Sphaerotilus montanus: one gene and its partner. The protein of the gene in region 1 binds, or shares a complex with, the protein of each later gene. Links are inferred from orthologs where the notes say so. Each region holds a gene or a part of one and is shown in the gene's direction. Other genes may lie near its edges.

Evidence for each region. Proteins that work in one complex are often made in the same cells at the same time.
Region 2: the proteins of smc (region 1) and BDD16_RS01870 are in contact, whole or in part, in a crystal structure (PDB 3ZGX), measured with the Bacillus subtilis proteins. The link is inferred for Sphaerotilus montanus from one-to-one orthologs.

The regions. Positions count from the first base shown.
Region 1 is NZ_JACCFH010000001.1:4,744,926-4,752,963, reverse strand. The notes cover bases 2,339-6,405. They hold smc (chromosome segregation protein SMC), read left to right. Parts: upstream 2,339-2,689; coding sequence 2,690-6,205; downstream 6,206-6,405. Other genes in these bases: BDD16_RS21700 (cell division protein FtsZ), read left to right, coding at 6,252-6,405; BDD16_RS21710 (PAS domain-containing sensor histidine kinase), read right to left, coding at 2,339-2,452. In the rest of the region: BDD16_RS21720 (CheR family methyltransferase), read right to left, coding at 1-252; BDD16_RS21715 (response regulator), read right to left, coding at 249-968; more of BDD16_RS21710, read right to left, coding at 965-2,338; more of BDD16_RS21700, read left to right, coding at 6,406-7,409; NAD-dependent DNA ligase LigA, read left to right, coding at 7,458-8,038. UniProt on the Bacillus subtilis protein: Required for chromosome condensation and partitioning.
Region 2 is NZ_JACCFH010000001.1:428,734-435,607, forward strand. What follows is about bases 2,375-5,277. They hold BDD16_RS01870 (segregation and condensation protein A), read left to right. Parts: upstream 2,375-3,365; coding sequence 3,366-4,190; downstream 4,191-5,277. Other genes in these bases: BDD16_RS01860 (CYTH domain-containing protein), read right to left, coding at 2,375-3,108; BDD16_RS01865 (DUF3460 family protein), read left to right, coding at 3,164-3,364; BDD16_RS01875 (Dyp-type peroxidase), read left to right, coding at 4,247-5,158. Also shown: BDD16_RS01850 (PH domain-containing protein), read left to right, coding at 1-258; BDD16_RS01855 (SulP family inorganic anion transporter), read left to right, coding at 351-2,207; more of BDD16_RS01860, read right to left, coding at 2,167-2,374; BDD16_RS01880 (FecR family protein), read left to right, coding at 5,287-6,678; BDD16_RS01885 (EAL domain-containing protein), read left to right, coding at 6,675-6,874. UniProt on the Bacillus subtilis protein: Participates in chromosomal partition during cell division. May act via the formation of a condensin-like complex containing Smc and ScpB that pull DNA away from mid-cell into both cell halves.

The DNA.
Region 1 (8,038 bases):
GAAGAAGAGGGTCACCCCGATCAGCAACTCCTTCGACAGCAAGGCCACCTCCTGGCTGCTGTGGCGCAGCAGGCGGGCATAGTCCTGCAGCGTGGGCACGCGGTGGATGTGCATGCGCCGTTCGAGGCGGCGCAGCAGCGTGCGCTGCTTGTAGAGTCGGAAGTCCGGCTGGCCGTGCGCGCGCAGCAATTCCAGGACCGTGTTCAGGCCGAGCGGTGTCGCCGCCACCGGTGCCGGTGGCCCGGCGGTCATGTCAGCTCGCCGGGCTGGGTCCCATGGTTCCAGTCGCCGTGCTCTTCGGCATCGGCTGGCGGCAGCAGCAGCCCATGCTGGATGGCGTAGCGCACCAGCGCCGCGGTGCTGGGGGCCTGCAGCTTGTCCATGATGCGGGTCTTGTGCGTGCTGACGGTCTTGATCGACAGGTGCAGCGCTTCGGCGATGTCTCCGGCCCGCTCGCCGGCCACGATGCGGCGCAGGACCTCCATCTCGCGCTCCGACAGTCGGGCATGGCGTGGCACGTCCACGCTGCCGTTGAGCTGCTGCACCACCCGCTCGGCCAGGCTGGTGGTCACATAGGTGCCACCATTGGCCACCTTGCGCGCGGCCACCACCAGTTCTTCGGCCGCGCTGTCCTTGGTGACATAGCCATTGGCGCCGGCCTTGAAGGCGCGCAGGGCATATTCCTCCTCGGCGTGCATGCTCAGCACCAGGATCGGCAGCCGTGTCGATTCGGCCCGGATGCGGCGGATCAGCTCCAGTCCGCTCATGCCCGGCATCGACAGATCGACGATGACCAGGCCGCAATCCTGGTGCCGCAGGTTGTCCATGGCCCGGAATCCGGAGCTTTCCTCGGTGATGTTCCAGCCTTCGCGGGTGGATTCGAGGATGCGCTTCAGGCCTTCCCGCACGATGGTGTGGTCGTCCACGAGCAGGACACGCAGCCCCGGTTCATGCAGCGTCGCATTCATGGGGTTTCCTTCTTCCTGGTCTGTTTCAGCGGCAGGTGCACGGTGATGCGGGCACCACCGCCCGGCGGGTTGTCCAGATCGAGCTGGCCGCCCAGCATGATCGCCCGCTCGCGCATGCCCAGCAGGCCGTAGCGACCGTCCTGGCGCATCGACCGGTCGGGGAATCCATGGCCGTTGTCCCGCACCGTCAGGATCAGTTCGTCCGCGCTCTGGCGCAACTCGATCCGGACATCGGTGGCATTGGCGTGGCGGGCCACGTTGGTCAGCGCCTCCTGCACCATGCGGTACAGCGCGATGTCGGCACCCGGTCCCAGCGGCGGGTCCTCGGTGCCGAGCTGCACCGTCACCTCCATGTCCATGCGCCGGGCGGCGTCGCGGGCCAGCCATTCGATCGCGGCGTTCAGCCCCAGGTCGTCGAGCATCAGCGGACGCAGGTCGGCCGCAATCCGGCGCAGTGCCGCCACGGTGCTGTCCACCATCTCCAGCATGCTGGTGATGCGTCCGTTCCCGCCGGGACCGGGCGTTTCGGCACGCAGGCCGAACAGCTCCATCTTCATGGCGGTCAGGCGCTGGCCCAGTTCGTCGTGCAGTTCGCGGGCGATGCGGCGGCGTTCTTCCTCGCGGGCCTCGACCACGCTGGCCGCCAGCCGGCGCAATTCGACCCGGTGCAGCGACTGCTCCCGGGCCTGGCGCTGGCTTTCCGTCACGTCGATGATGACCATCTGCAGGACGGTCTGCCCGTGGTCCGGCAGGGCCGATGTGGCGATGTCGACCTCGCGGGTCTGTCCGTCGGGGCGCAGCAGGGTGCCGCTGACGACCGCGGGCGTGGCGCTCTTCACCGGTCTGGCTGACTGCAGATGGGACCGCAGCGGTACATGCCCGCTGGCATGCAGCAGGGTGTAGATCGACCGGCCGATGAGCTGTGCCCGGTCCGACACGCCGAACAGATGGACGGCGGCGCGGTTGGCATACACCAGCTGCTCGTCATCGACGATCCAGATCGCCACCGGCGTCAGGTCGAGCACGGTGCGCACCCGCTCGCTCAGCATCGCCACCTCGCTGCGCAGGCCGTGCTGGGTACTGAGGTCGCACATCATCGCCATGAAGCAGGTGTGGCGTTGCCCGTCGAGCACCAGTTCCAGCCGGGACACCACCACCTCGACAGGAAACACCTGCCCGTCGGCACGCAGGCCTTGCAGGGCTTCCCCATGCAGGGGCGCGCGCTCGGCCTGCTGCGCCGCGGTGAAGTGCTGCACATGCTGGTCGTGGACGTCGCGCAGGCCATCGGGAATCAGACATGACAGCGGCCGGCCCAGCAGGTCCGGCTGGGCATGCCCGAACATCCGCGCGGCCGCTGCATTGATGGCGACGATGCACTGCCGCGCGTCCACCAGCACGACCGCTTCGCGCGAGGCGCCAGCGACCATCTCCGAAGGTAGATCGAAGAACCCGTTCGACAGTGCGGCGGCTGGCAGGGCAGTCATGGCGCTGGATTGTTGTTCAGTACCGTGGAGGGTACCAGTCGGAGTCAGTCTGTTTCTTGCCTTGTATCAAACTTCAACAAGGATCGAGGGTTGACACGGGGCCGGACTTTCCCGCGGTGCCCAGGAATCCAAGGTCCCGTCGCCCGGTTCGGTGCAGTCGGACCAGTGGTATCATTGCCTCCAATGTTCAAGCATTTAATGCTTGTAAATCAAAGAGTTAGATAATACTTCTCCGAGATGCGCCTGAATTCGATCAAGCTCTCGGGCTTCAAATCCTTCGCCGATCCGACACATTTCCAGCTGCCCGGCCAGCTCGTCGGCGTCGTCGGTCCCAATGGCTGCGGCAAGTCCAACATCATGGACGCCGTGCGCTGGGTGCTGGGCGAATCGAAGGCGAGCGAGCTGCGCGGCGAGTCGATGCAGGACGTGATCTTCAACGGCTCCGGCAACCGCAAGCCCGCCAGCCGCTCCAGCGTCGAACTCGCCTTCAGCAACGATGCCGGCCGGGCGGGCGGCTCGTGGAACCAGTACGCCGAGATCGCCGTCAAGCGCGTGCTGACCCGCGACGGCACCAGCACCTACTACATCAACAACCAGCCGGTGCGCCGCCGCGATGTGCAGGACGTGTTCCTCGGCACCGGTCTGGGCCCGCGCGCCTACGCCATCATCGGCCAGGGCACGATCAGCAAGATCATCGAGTCGCGCCCCGAAGAGCTGCGGCTGTTCCTGGAGGAAGCGGCCGGCGTGTCCAAGTACAAGGAACGCCGCCGCGAGACCGAGAACCGCCTGAAGGACACCCGCGAGAACCTGACCCGCGTGGACGACATCCTGCGCGAGCTGACGACCAACCTCGACAAGCTCGAAGCCCAGGCCGAGGTCGCGCTGCGCTACCGCACGCTGCAGGACACCGGCACGCTGAAACTGCACCAGCTCTGGTTCCTGAAACACCGCGACGCCACCAGCGAGCGCGAGCGGGTCCGGCTGGCCGAGCTGGCGGCGACGAACGCGCTGGAGCTGCGCATCGCCGAGCTGCGCCAGACGGAAGCCGAGCAGGACGCGCTGCGCCAGTCGCACTACGACGCCAGCGACGCGCTGCACGCCGCGCAAGGCGCGCTGGCGGAGGCGTCGATGCAGGTCAGCCGGCTGGAGGAGCGCATCCGCCACGTCGTCGATGCGCGCCAGCGTGGGTTGCAGCGACAGGCCGAGATCGCCGCACAGACGCAGCAATGGACGCTGCGCCGCGAACACGCCGAGGCCGAGCTGGAAACGCTGGCCGAGCAGCTCGCCGAAGCGGAAGAGCAGGGCGAGATCCTGGCCGCGCAGGTCGAAGAGCGTTCGATGGCCTTGCCCGCCGTCGAGGACACGCTGCGCCAGGCCAGCCAGCGCGCCGCCACGCAGCGCACCCGCGCGAGCGAGGTGCAGCAACAGATCCAGCTGCTCGCCGCGCAGTCGCGCCATCTGGACGAGCGCGGCCGCGAGTTGCAGGGCCGCCGCGAGCGCCTGTCCGCCGAGCGCCGCCAGCTCGGCGCACCCGACGACCACCGCCTCGACGACCTGCGTGCGCAACTCGCCCGAGCGCAGGAGGTGCAGGAACTCGCCGATGCGCGCCTGCACGAGCTGTCCGAACTGGTGCCGACGCTCGACGAGCAGCGCCGCGGCCAGCAGAGCGCGGCCAATAGCGAATCTGCCCGCCAGTCGGCGCTGACGGCGCGGCTCGACGCGCTGCGGGCGCTGCAGGAAAAGGTGCAGACCGAAGGCAAGCTGCGGCCCTGGCTGGCGCGGCACGGGTTGGAGGGTCTGCAAGGGCTGTGGCGGCGCATCCACATCGAACCCGGGTGGGAAACCGCGCTCGAATCGGCTTTGCGCGAGCGGTTGCAGGCGCTCGAAGTCGGGCGGATCGAGACGGTGCGCGGCTTCGATCTGGATCCGCCGCCGGCCAAGCTCGCCTTCTATTCGCCGCCGACCAGCGCGATCGCCAATACGCATCGCACGCTGCCGCGGCTGACCGACCTGCTGCGCGTGGGCGATCCGGGGCTGGTGGCATTGCTCAACGACTGGCTCGAAGGCGTCTACACGGCGGCCAACGTCGAGGAAGCGCTGGCGCTGCGCAGCCGGCTGACCCATGGCGAGCTGATCCTGACGCCGGCCGGGCACGCGGTGAGCGCTTACGCGGTGAGCTTCCACGCGCCGGATTCAGAGCAGGCCGGCCTGCTGGCGCGCGCGCAGGAGATCGAGAACCTCGAAACCCAGGTCCGCGCCCAGGCGCTGATGGCCGATGAGGCCCGCAGCGCGCTGGTCCGCGCCGAAGCCGCTTACACCGACGCGGCGCAGCGGCTGGCCGGCGCCCGCCGCGACGCCGCCGACAGCCAGACGCGGGCGCACCAGCTGCAGGTCGAGGTGCTGCGCCTGACCCAGCAGGCCGAGCAGGTCACGCGCCGCCGCGACCAGCTGGACACCGAACTCGCCGAGGTCGATGCGCAGCTGGAAGAACTCGAAGAACGCCGCCTGACAGGCGAAGCGCGTTTCGAGGAACTCGACCTGCAGCTCGCCACCGAGCAGGAGCGCCACGCCGAGCTGGAAGACGCGGTGATCGCGGCCGAGCGGCGGCTGGCCGATGCCCGCGAGCAGTTGCGCGGCCTGGAGCGCACGGCGCAGGAGTCGCAGTTCGCGGCCCGGTCGTTGCTGGCGCGGCGCGGCGAGCTGCAGCGTGGGCTGGAAACCGCCGCGCAGCAGCTCACCGTCAACGAACGCGCGCTGGAGCAGCTCGCCGCCGAACTCGCCGGGCTGGACGACGCCGCGGCCGAAGGCGGGCTGCAGGAGGCGCTGGCGCTGCGCGTCGAGCGCGAGCAGGCGCTGTCGTCCGCCCGCCAGACCTGGGACGACCTGACGCAGCAGATGCGCCGCGCCGACGAGCAGCGCGCCGCGCACGAGCGCAGTCTGCAGCCGCTGCGCGACGAGATCACGAAGCTCCAGCTCGAAGCGCAGGCCGCGCAGCTCGGCGGCGCGCAGTTCCTGGAGCAGCTGCAGGCGGCGGCGGTCGACCTGGACGCGCTGGCCGCCGGCATCGCGCAGGACGGTGTGCGCCTGCACGGGCTGCAGGGCGAGATCGACCGCATCCAGCGCGAGATCAACGCGCTGGGCGCCGTGAACCTGGCGGCGCTGGATGAGCTGGGCGCCGCCCGCGAGCGGCGGCAGTTCCTCGACATGCAGGTCGCCGACCTCACCGAGGCCATGCAGACGCTGGAGGCCGCGATCCACAAGATCGACCTGGAGACCCGCGATCTGCTGAAGGCCACCTTCGACCAGGTCAACGACGGCTTCGGGCGCATGTTCCCGAGCCTGTTCGGTGGCGGTCAGGCCCGGCTGGTGATGACCGGCGACGAGATCCTGGACGCCGGCGTGCAGGTCATGGCGCAGCCGCCCGGCAAGAAGAATTCGACCATCCACCTGCTGTCCGGCGGTGAAAAGGCACTTACCGCGATCGCGCTGGTGTTCGCGATCTTCCTGCTCAATCCGGCGCCGTTCTGCCTGCTGGACGAGGTGGATGCACCACTGGATGACGCCAATACCGAGCGATATGCCCGTCTGGTCCGTCAAATGTCGTCCGGTACGCAGTTTCTTTTCATTTCGCACAACAAAATTGCAATGGAGATGGCCGAACAATTGATCGGCGTGACAATGCAGGAACAGGGTGTGTCGCGCATCGTCGCGGTGGACATGGAGGCAGCAGTCTCACTGGCTGAGCTACCGTGAGGGTGGCGACACACTGTTCAGGCCATGACCAGGAACCCGGGGACCGATGAATTCATTGCAAGTATGGTTGGCCATCGTCGGAGGGCTGGTGCTCGCCGCTGTCGTCGGGCATGGCGCCTGGCAGACCCGCCGCGCCGGGGGCAAGACGCGCCTGCCCAAGCCTTCCGCGGCCGATGCCGCCTCGCCGGGGGCGCCGGATGCGGCCCTGGCTGCTGTCGCGCCACAGCCGCTCCACCAGGAACCGAGTTTCGATCCGGACCATGCGCCGACCGAGCCGATCCCGCTGGAGGACGCGCCGGTGGCCGCCTCCGTCGAGGCCATCGAGCAGCGGCTGGTGGGTGTGCCCGCGGCGCTGAATGTGCCGGTACGCCGGCCCGCGGCTGTGTCCCGCATCGATCCGCTGATTGACGCGGTCGCCCGGCTGGTTCCCGAGCAGCCCTTGTCTGGAGAGACGGTGCTGGCCCATTGGCCACCGTCGCGTCGGGCGGGTGGCAAGCCGTTCCTGATCGAAGGCTGCAACAGCCAGACGGGCGAGTGGGAAACCCCCGTCGCCGGCCAGACCTGCAGCGAACTGCGCGCGGGTCTGCAACTCGCCAACCGGCTCGGCGCCGTCAACGAGATCGAATATTCGGAGTTTGTCCAGATCATCCAGCGCTTTGCCGAGCCGCTGTCGGCCGAGGCCGAGTTTCCGGACATGCTGGATGTCGTGGCCCGGGCACGTTCGCTCGACCGGGTGGCCGTGCACCACGACGCGCAGCTTGCCATGCGGCTCACCGCGCGCCAGGGCCAGTGGCCGGTGAGCTGGATCCAGCAGCACGCGGCCCGCCACGGCTTCGTCAGCGGGCCGGTGCCGGGCAAGCTCATCCTGCCGGGCCGCGAAGAGGATGCGCCGCCGGTGCTGGCGCTGGTGTTCGATGCCCAGGCCGCGCTGGCCGAGGATCCGGACCAGTCCTGGGTGTCCGAGATGTCGCTGGTGTTCGACGTGCCGCAGACGCCGCAGGCCGAGCAGCCCTTCAATGCCTGGTGCGCTTCCGGTCAGGCGCTGGCCATCGCGCTGGATGCCGACGTCAACGACGACGAGGGCCGCGCGCTCAATGCCGGGGCGTTTGCGCTGATCCGCGAGGATCTGGACGGCCTGTACGCCAAGCTGGCGGAATACGAGCTGGCGGCAGGCTCGCCCGCGGCGCGGCGCCTGTTCAGCTAGGCGACCGCCGGATTCACCTGCCGCGGACGCGCGCCTACACTGGCGCGCATGTCGCAAACCGATCTCTTCTCGTCGCCGCCGGACCTCTCCTCCGGCCCCGATTCGCAGACCCTGCAGGCGGTGGCCTCGCCGGCCGAGCTGGCCGCCGAACTGCGCCGGCAACTGCACCACCACGCCCACCGCTACTACGTGCTCGACGCGCCGGAAGTCCCCGACGCCGAGTACGACCGCCTGTTCCAGCAGCTCCAGGCGATCGAGGCCGCGCACCCGGATTTGCGCACCGCGGATTCCCCGACGCAGCGGGTGCTCGGGCAGGTGCTCGACGGATTCGCCGCGGTCCGCCACGCCGTGCCGATGCGCTCGATCCGCACCGAGACCGACACCGAGGCCACCGGCGCCAGTACCTTCGATGCCCGTGTGCGGCGCGAACTGGCGCTGGGCGAGGATGCGCCGCCGCTGCGCTACGCCTGCGAGCTGAAGTTCGACGGGCTGGCGATCAACCTGCGCTATGTGGACGGCGTGCTGGTGCAGGCCGCCACCCGCGGCGACGGCGAAAGCGGCGAGGACGTCACCCAGAACATCCGCACCATTGGCCAGATTCCGCTGCGCCTGCGCGACGGGCCGGGTGG
Region 2 (6,874 bases), 4.3 Mb from region 1 along the record:
TTCCTCGAACAGCTCAAGGACGTCTACAAGGCCCTGATCGCCATCAGCCGGCTGCAGGCGCGTGACGAGACCGGCCGCCAGAACGCGCTGAAGGTGCTGGGCGCGATGTCGTCGATGTACAAGATCGGCCAGGCCGGACTCCCCCGCGACCTGCCGGACCAGTTCAACGCCCTGCTCGACAACCTCAACCAGACCGTGCTCGACCGCCACACGCGGCGCGACTTCGGCGAGGTGTTCAGCCGCTACATCCACGCCTGACACCACGCACGACGTCAGCACTTGTAAGCGTCCCGGCACACAACAGGCGCACACTCCAGCGCACGATGCCGGGAAACGGCACCCGTGATCCGATGGAGACTCCCCGCGTGCCGAACTGGTCCATCTTCCTGTCCAAGCCGGCGTGGTTGCAGCGCCTGCACCCGTTCCATCCACGCCTGCTGGACACCCTGCGCGCCGGCTATGGCCGCGAGCGCTTCCTGGCCGACCTGGGTGCGGGCGCGACGGTCGGCATCGTGGCGCTGCCGCTGGCGATGGCGTTTGCGATCGCCTCGGGGGTCAAGCCGGAACAGGGCCTCTACACCGCCATCATCGCGGGCTTCCTGATCTCCGCGCTGGGGGGCTCGGCCGTGCAGATCGGCGGGCCGGCCGGCGCCTTCATCGTCATCATCTACGGGATCATCGAGCGCTACGGCCTGCCGAACCTGCTGATCGCGACCATGCTGGCCGGCGTGCTGCTGTTCGCGATGGGGCTGCTCCGGCTCGGCGGCATGGTGCGCTACATCCCGGTGTCCATCGTCATCGGCTTCACCAACGGCATCGCGGTGCTGATCGCGCTGTCGCAGCTGCGGGACCTGTTCGGCCTGCGGATCGACAAGATGCCGGCCGACTTCTTCGCCCAGATCCGCACGCTCTGGGCCCATGCCGACAGCTTCAACCCCTGGGCGTTCGCGCTGGGCATGGTGTGCCTGGTGGGTCTGTTCGTGTGGATGAAGCTGTTCAAGCCCGGCACGATCCTGCCCACGCAACTGGTCGAGGGACGCAGCGCCCGCGTCATCTCGCGCGTGCCGGGGCCGATCGTCGCGCTGATCTCGCTGACGCTGGTGAGCACGCTGTTCAACCTGCCGGTCGAGACGATCGGCTCGCGCTTCGGCGGCATTCCGCAGGCACTGCCGGCGTTCGAACTACCCGATTTCACCTGGGCCACCGCCAAGCAGCTGCTGATGCCCACGCTGACCATCGCGCTGCTCGGGGCGATCGAGTCGCTGCTGTGCGCCCGGGTGGCCGACAACATGATCGACGCGCCCCGCCACGACCCGAACCAGGAGCTGATGGCGCAGGGCGTGGCCAACTTCGTCGTGCCGCTGTTCGGCGGCATCCCGGCCACCGGCACCATCGCGCGCACCGTCACCAATGTGCGCGCGGGGGCGGTCTCACCCGTGGCCGGCATGGTGCACGCGCTCGCGCTGCTGGCGATCATGCTGGTCGCGGCGCCGCTGGCGATGAACGTGCCGCTGGCGGTGCTGGCCGGCATCCTGCTGTTCGTGGCGTGGAACATGGGCGAGTGGCACGAGTTCGCGCGGCTGCGGCACTTCAAGCTGCCCTACCGCTCGGTGCTGCTCGGCACGTTTTTCCTCACCGTCATCTTCGACCTGACGATCGCGGTGGAGGTCGGGTTGCTGCTGGCCTGCGGCTTCTTCATCTGGCGCATGAGCCAGCTCTTCCAGGTCGAGCGGGTGTCGGCGGACACCGCGCCACCGCCCTCGCCACAGCCCTCGTCTTCGCCTTCGATGGCCTCGGCCAGCGGTGATTTCCAGGACACGCTGCCCCTGGCAGAACCGGGCGTCGAGGTGTTCAGCTTCTACGGCACGCTGTTCTTCGGCGCGGTCGGCAAGGTCGAATCCCTGCCCGATCGCCTGCACGCCGGCACCCGCGTCGTGGTGCTGGAGATGCACCGGCTGATCTCGGTCGACACCTCGGGCGTCGATGCGCTGGTGCAGCTGCACCGGCAGTTGCAGCGCCGTGGCGTGCGGCTGATCGTGGCGGCGCTCAACGAACAGCCCCGCTCGCTGCTGACCCGCTCCGGCTTCGACACGCTGCTGGGCGAACACGGCGTCGCGCCGACGCTCGCGGCCGCCCTCGAAGCCGCGCACCTGTACGTGGATCCGCTCAGCGGGCGTCCGCCGGCAGGCTCCACTCCAGCAGGCTGAGCCAGAGCGCCTGCGTCTCGGTGCGGCGCCAGATCGCGGCGTCGAACACCATCCCGGCCAGTGCGGCCACGGTGTCCGCCGCGCCTGCAGCCTGTGCTTCCGCCCGCAACGTCTGCGCCAGCACCCCCAGCGCCTGGGCCAGCGCCACCCGCTGGGCCGGCGAGGCCAGGTCGTCCGCCACATCGCCCACCAGCGCCAGCACCGGCGCCAGCGCCACGGCCACCTGCCGCGACCACGGCTGCGCCGCATCGACCGGGCGCACCGCCGGCACGTCGCCCTGCGTCACGCCACGCGCCAGCCGGTCGCCGCGCTCGGCCTTGCTGCGGGCATCGAGCCAGAGCCCGAAGGCTTCGGTCCACAGGTAGGCCATCGACAGCAGGCCCGTGGGCGCGCCACGGACCAGCTCGAACTCGATCTCCCACACCGGCAGCGTCTGCCCGCCACCGGCGATCTGCCCGACGTCCAGCGCCAGCTCGACCACCGCGCCATCGGCCTCGACCTCGGCGTGGGTGCGGATGATGTCGGTGGAGAACTGCAGCACCAGATCGGCCGGCGTGCGGCCCGCGCTGTCCAGCAAGGCGAGCAGGGCCGCGCCGGCGGGCGTGCCGGCGTGGCGTTCCAGCGACAGTGCGGGGGCCGCGTCGCCGGAGTCGGTGCCGAGCGGCGCGTTGTGTTCCAGCCGGGTCATCAGGCCGTCGCCGCGGCCCTTGAGGGTCTGCACCCAGCCCTCGCCCTCCTGCCGCAGCCGCAGCGCGAAGGCGGAGCGCGCCAGCAGGCGGTCGCCGGTGTCGAAGTAGCGGGCGCGCAGGCGGGTGGTCGCGCTCGCGGCGTCGCGCAGGGACTCGGACAGCGACGCACGGGATGCGGGGGGAATCTGGAATTTCAGTTCAATCTCTTGCATGGCAGCGCCTGTAAAATCAGGGGTTCACTCTATAGCGTCCGCCCGCTCACACACCATGCCGCTCTTCTGGAAGCACTACAAGTCCGAGACCACCCAGTTCATCGAGAGCCTGAAGCAGCAGGACCCGAAGCTGGAGCAGCGCCAGCGCGAAGGCCGTGCCCTGCTGTGGGACCGCGAGCAGAACCGCAGCGCCCAGGGCGAGTTCAACACCGCCACCGTGCCGCAGCAACCCTACGTCTACCAGACCAAGGCCTGACGTGACCCCGGATCCCGGCACCGCCGCGTCGGACACCGACCCGGCGGAGCTGGCGCTGGCCCGCCTGTACGGCGAGCCGCTGTTCGCGCTGCCGCAGGATCTCTACATCCCGCCCGAGGCGCTGGCCGTCTACCTCGACGCCTTCGAGGGCCCGCTGGACCTGCTGCTCTACCTGATCCGGCGCCAGAACTTCAACATCCTCGACATCCCGATGGCCGAGGTGACGCGCCAGTACCTGGCCTACGTCGACCAGCTGCGCGAACACCACCTCGAACTCGCCGCCGAGTACCTGCTGATGGCGGCGATGCTCATCGAGATCAAGTCGCGCATGCTGCTGCCGCCGCGCCAGGTGGCGGCCGATCAGGAAGCCGCCGATCCGCGGGCCGAGCTGGTGCGGCGCCTGCTGGAGTACGAGCGCATCAAGCTCGGCGCGCTGAAGATCGACCAGCTGCCGCTCGTCGGGCGCGACCTGCTCGCCGCGGCAGTGCACATCGAGCAGGCCCTGGAGCCGCGCCTGCCCGACGTCAGCCCGATCGACCTGCGCAATGCCTGGGCCGACGTGCTCCAGCGCGCCAAGCTGACCCAGCGCCACCACATCGGCCGCGAGGCGCTGTCCGTGCGCGAGCACATGACGCTGGTGCTGCGCGCGCTGCAGGGCCGGCGCTTCGTCGAGTTCCACGAGCTGTTCGACGCCACGCGCGGCGTGCCGGTGCTGGTCGTGACCTTCATCGCCATGCTGGAACTGGCCCGCGAGCGCCTGCTGGAGATCACCCAGGCCGAGGCCTTCGCGCCCATCTACGTGCGGCTGACCTACACCCCGTCCTGAGCGGACCTCGCCCTGCGCCCCCTACACTCCGCTGAAAACCCTTCAGGAGTGTGCAGATGTCCACGATCCAAGCCGGCATTGCGGCCCGCGTCCCCGCCCACGGCCGCTACCTCAGCCTGGCCTTGCGCCCGGACGCCGATGCCGCCGTGCGCACCACCCTGCAGGCCCTGGCCGCCGAAGTCGACGGGCTGCACACCGTCGTCGGGCTGGGCGCCACGCTGGTCGCACGGCTGGACGCCGCCGTGCCCGGCCTGCGCAGCTTCAGCGCGCCGCCGGCCAGCCGGGTCGATCTGCCGGCCACGCCCGCCGAGCTGTGGCTGTGGCTGCGCAGCGAGGACGATCCCGGCGCACTGCTGCAGCGGAGCCGCGCACTGGCCCGCCTGCTGGCGCCCGCCTTCGATGTCACCCACGAACTCGCCGCCTTCCGCCACCAGGACGGCCGCGACCTGACCGGCTACGAGGACGGCACCGAGAACCCCACCGGCCGCGACATGGTCGACACCATCGGCGTGCAGGGCCAGGGGCCGGGGCTGGACGGCGGCAGCTTCGTCGCCGTGCAGCAATGGGAGCATGCGCTGGAGCGCTTCGACCGGTTCGACCGCCCCACGCAGGACCGCATGATCGGCCGCCGCCGCGACGACAACGTCGAACTCGACGACGCACCCCCCAGCGCCCACGTGCAGCGCACCGCGCAGGAGAGCTTCTCCCCGGAAGCCTTTGTCGTGCGGCGCTCGATGCCGTGGATCGAGGGCGCGCGCTGCGGCCTGCACTTCACGGCCTTCGCCACCGGCTTCGACGCCTTCGAGGCCCAGCTCGCCCGCATGGCAGGGGTCGAGGACGGCGTAGTCGACGATCTCTTCCGTTTCAGCCAACCGGTCAGCGGGGCCTACTACTGGTGCCCGCCGGTGCAGGCGGGCCGGCTGGATCTGCGCCGGCTGTTCCAGAACCAAGGGCACCCCCCGGCCTGATCTGCACAAGTGCGGCGTGAATTGCCGTATCCAGCCTTCAATCCAGCCCGGGCAAAGGCATAAGATGTCCGGAGCGAATCTGTCACTTCCGGAGTCTCCCTCCGGTGACCCGCTGACACCACGCTCCCATGACATTGCTTCCACGCCCGGCCGCCGCACTGCTGGCCCTGCTGCTGTCCGCAGCCGGGGGCGCCTCGTCGGCCACATCGGACGAGTTCCTGTACACGGTCCAGCCGGGTGACTCGGTCTGGTCACTCGCGGCGCGCTACCTGCACCAGCAGCACACGTGGCAGGACCTGCGGACGAACAACCAGCTGCGCAGCGACCGGCTGCAACCCGGCCAGGTGCTGCGCATTCCGCTGCCCTGGCTGCGCCTGACAACGCAGGAAGCGCGACTGGCCGCCCTCCGCGGCGACGTCATGCTCAACAGCGGCACCGGCTGGACTGCCGCCCGTGCCGACACCCCCCTGCCCCCGGGCACCTGGCTGCGCACCCCGGTCGACGGCACCGCGACACTGCAGATGCAGGACGGCACGCGGGTGCTGGTCCGCCCGTCCAGCGAGTTGCGCCTGATCCCGCTCGACCGGGCGCAGCAAGAAGCGTGGATCCGGGCACAGTCGGCCAGCAGCCCGGGACCAGCCCCCCGCGCAGGCACCGCGCCCGTGCGCATCGAACTGCTGCGGGGCGGGCTGGAGAGTGCCGTGCAGCCGCAGCCAGACCACAGCCGCTTCGAGATCCGCACGCCTTCGGCCGTGACGACCGTGCGGGGCACCGAATTCCGGGTGTCTGCCGATGCGGACAGCACACGGGCCGAGGTCGTGCATGGCCGGGTCGATTTTGGCAACACGCTCGGCGAGGTGCCCCTGGAGACCGCCACCGGCTCCCGCGCCGACCAGGGTCTGCAGCCGGTGGCCGCCGTGCCGCTGCTGCCGGCACCGGAACTGGAGACCGCCCCGGATCCGCTGTCCACCGAGCAGGTCCGCGCACTGCGCTGGCCGCCGGTGGCCGGTGCCGTGGCCTACCGCGTGCAGTGGTTCGGCGACGATGCCTCGGCCAGCCTGCTCCACGAATCGGTGCAGCCAACCGCCGGACCGGGGGTCCCCGCGCTCGCCGATGGCACCTACCAGCTCCGCGTGCGGGCGATTGATGCCATCGGCCTCGAAGGCTTGCCTGGCGCCCGCACGCTCACGCTCTTCACGCCACCACCGCCGCCGCCGCCACCGCCTCCTGCGCCCCGGACCCCGCAGTTCAGCACCCACTGGCTGGACAACCGCATCGAACTGCGCTGGGCCCCGGTCGATCCGCAAGCGTGTGTGCAGGTGCAGATCGCCGAGGATGGGGCCTTCGAGCGGGTCGTGCTGGATGAGCTGACACCCCGAGAGGGGCTGAACCTGCCTGCGCCGCTTCGGCCCGGGCCTTACCACGTACGCGTTCGAGTGCTGCTGGCCGATGGTGGTCGCAGCGGGTGGTCCGAGCCGCGCGCCTTCGACCTTCGCTCGTCCCAGGAGCCCCCGCCGTGACCCACCCCCCCCCTTTCGCCCGGCAAACCCTGTCGCTCCGGCTGGTGTCTGCCCCCTGGTGGTTCGCGGCCATGCTGACCGCCTTGCTCCTGCTGGGCGCCCGCCCGCTGGTCGACCGGTTCGACCTGGCCGTGCACGATCTGCTGTCCCGCGACGTGATCGAGCCGCTGTCCAGGCCGACGCCACCGGCGGACAG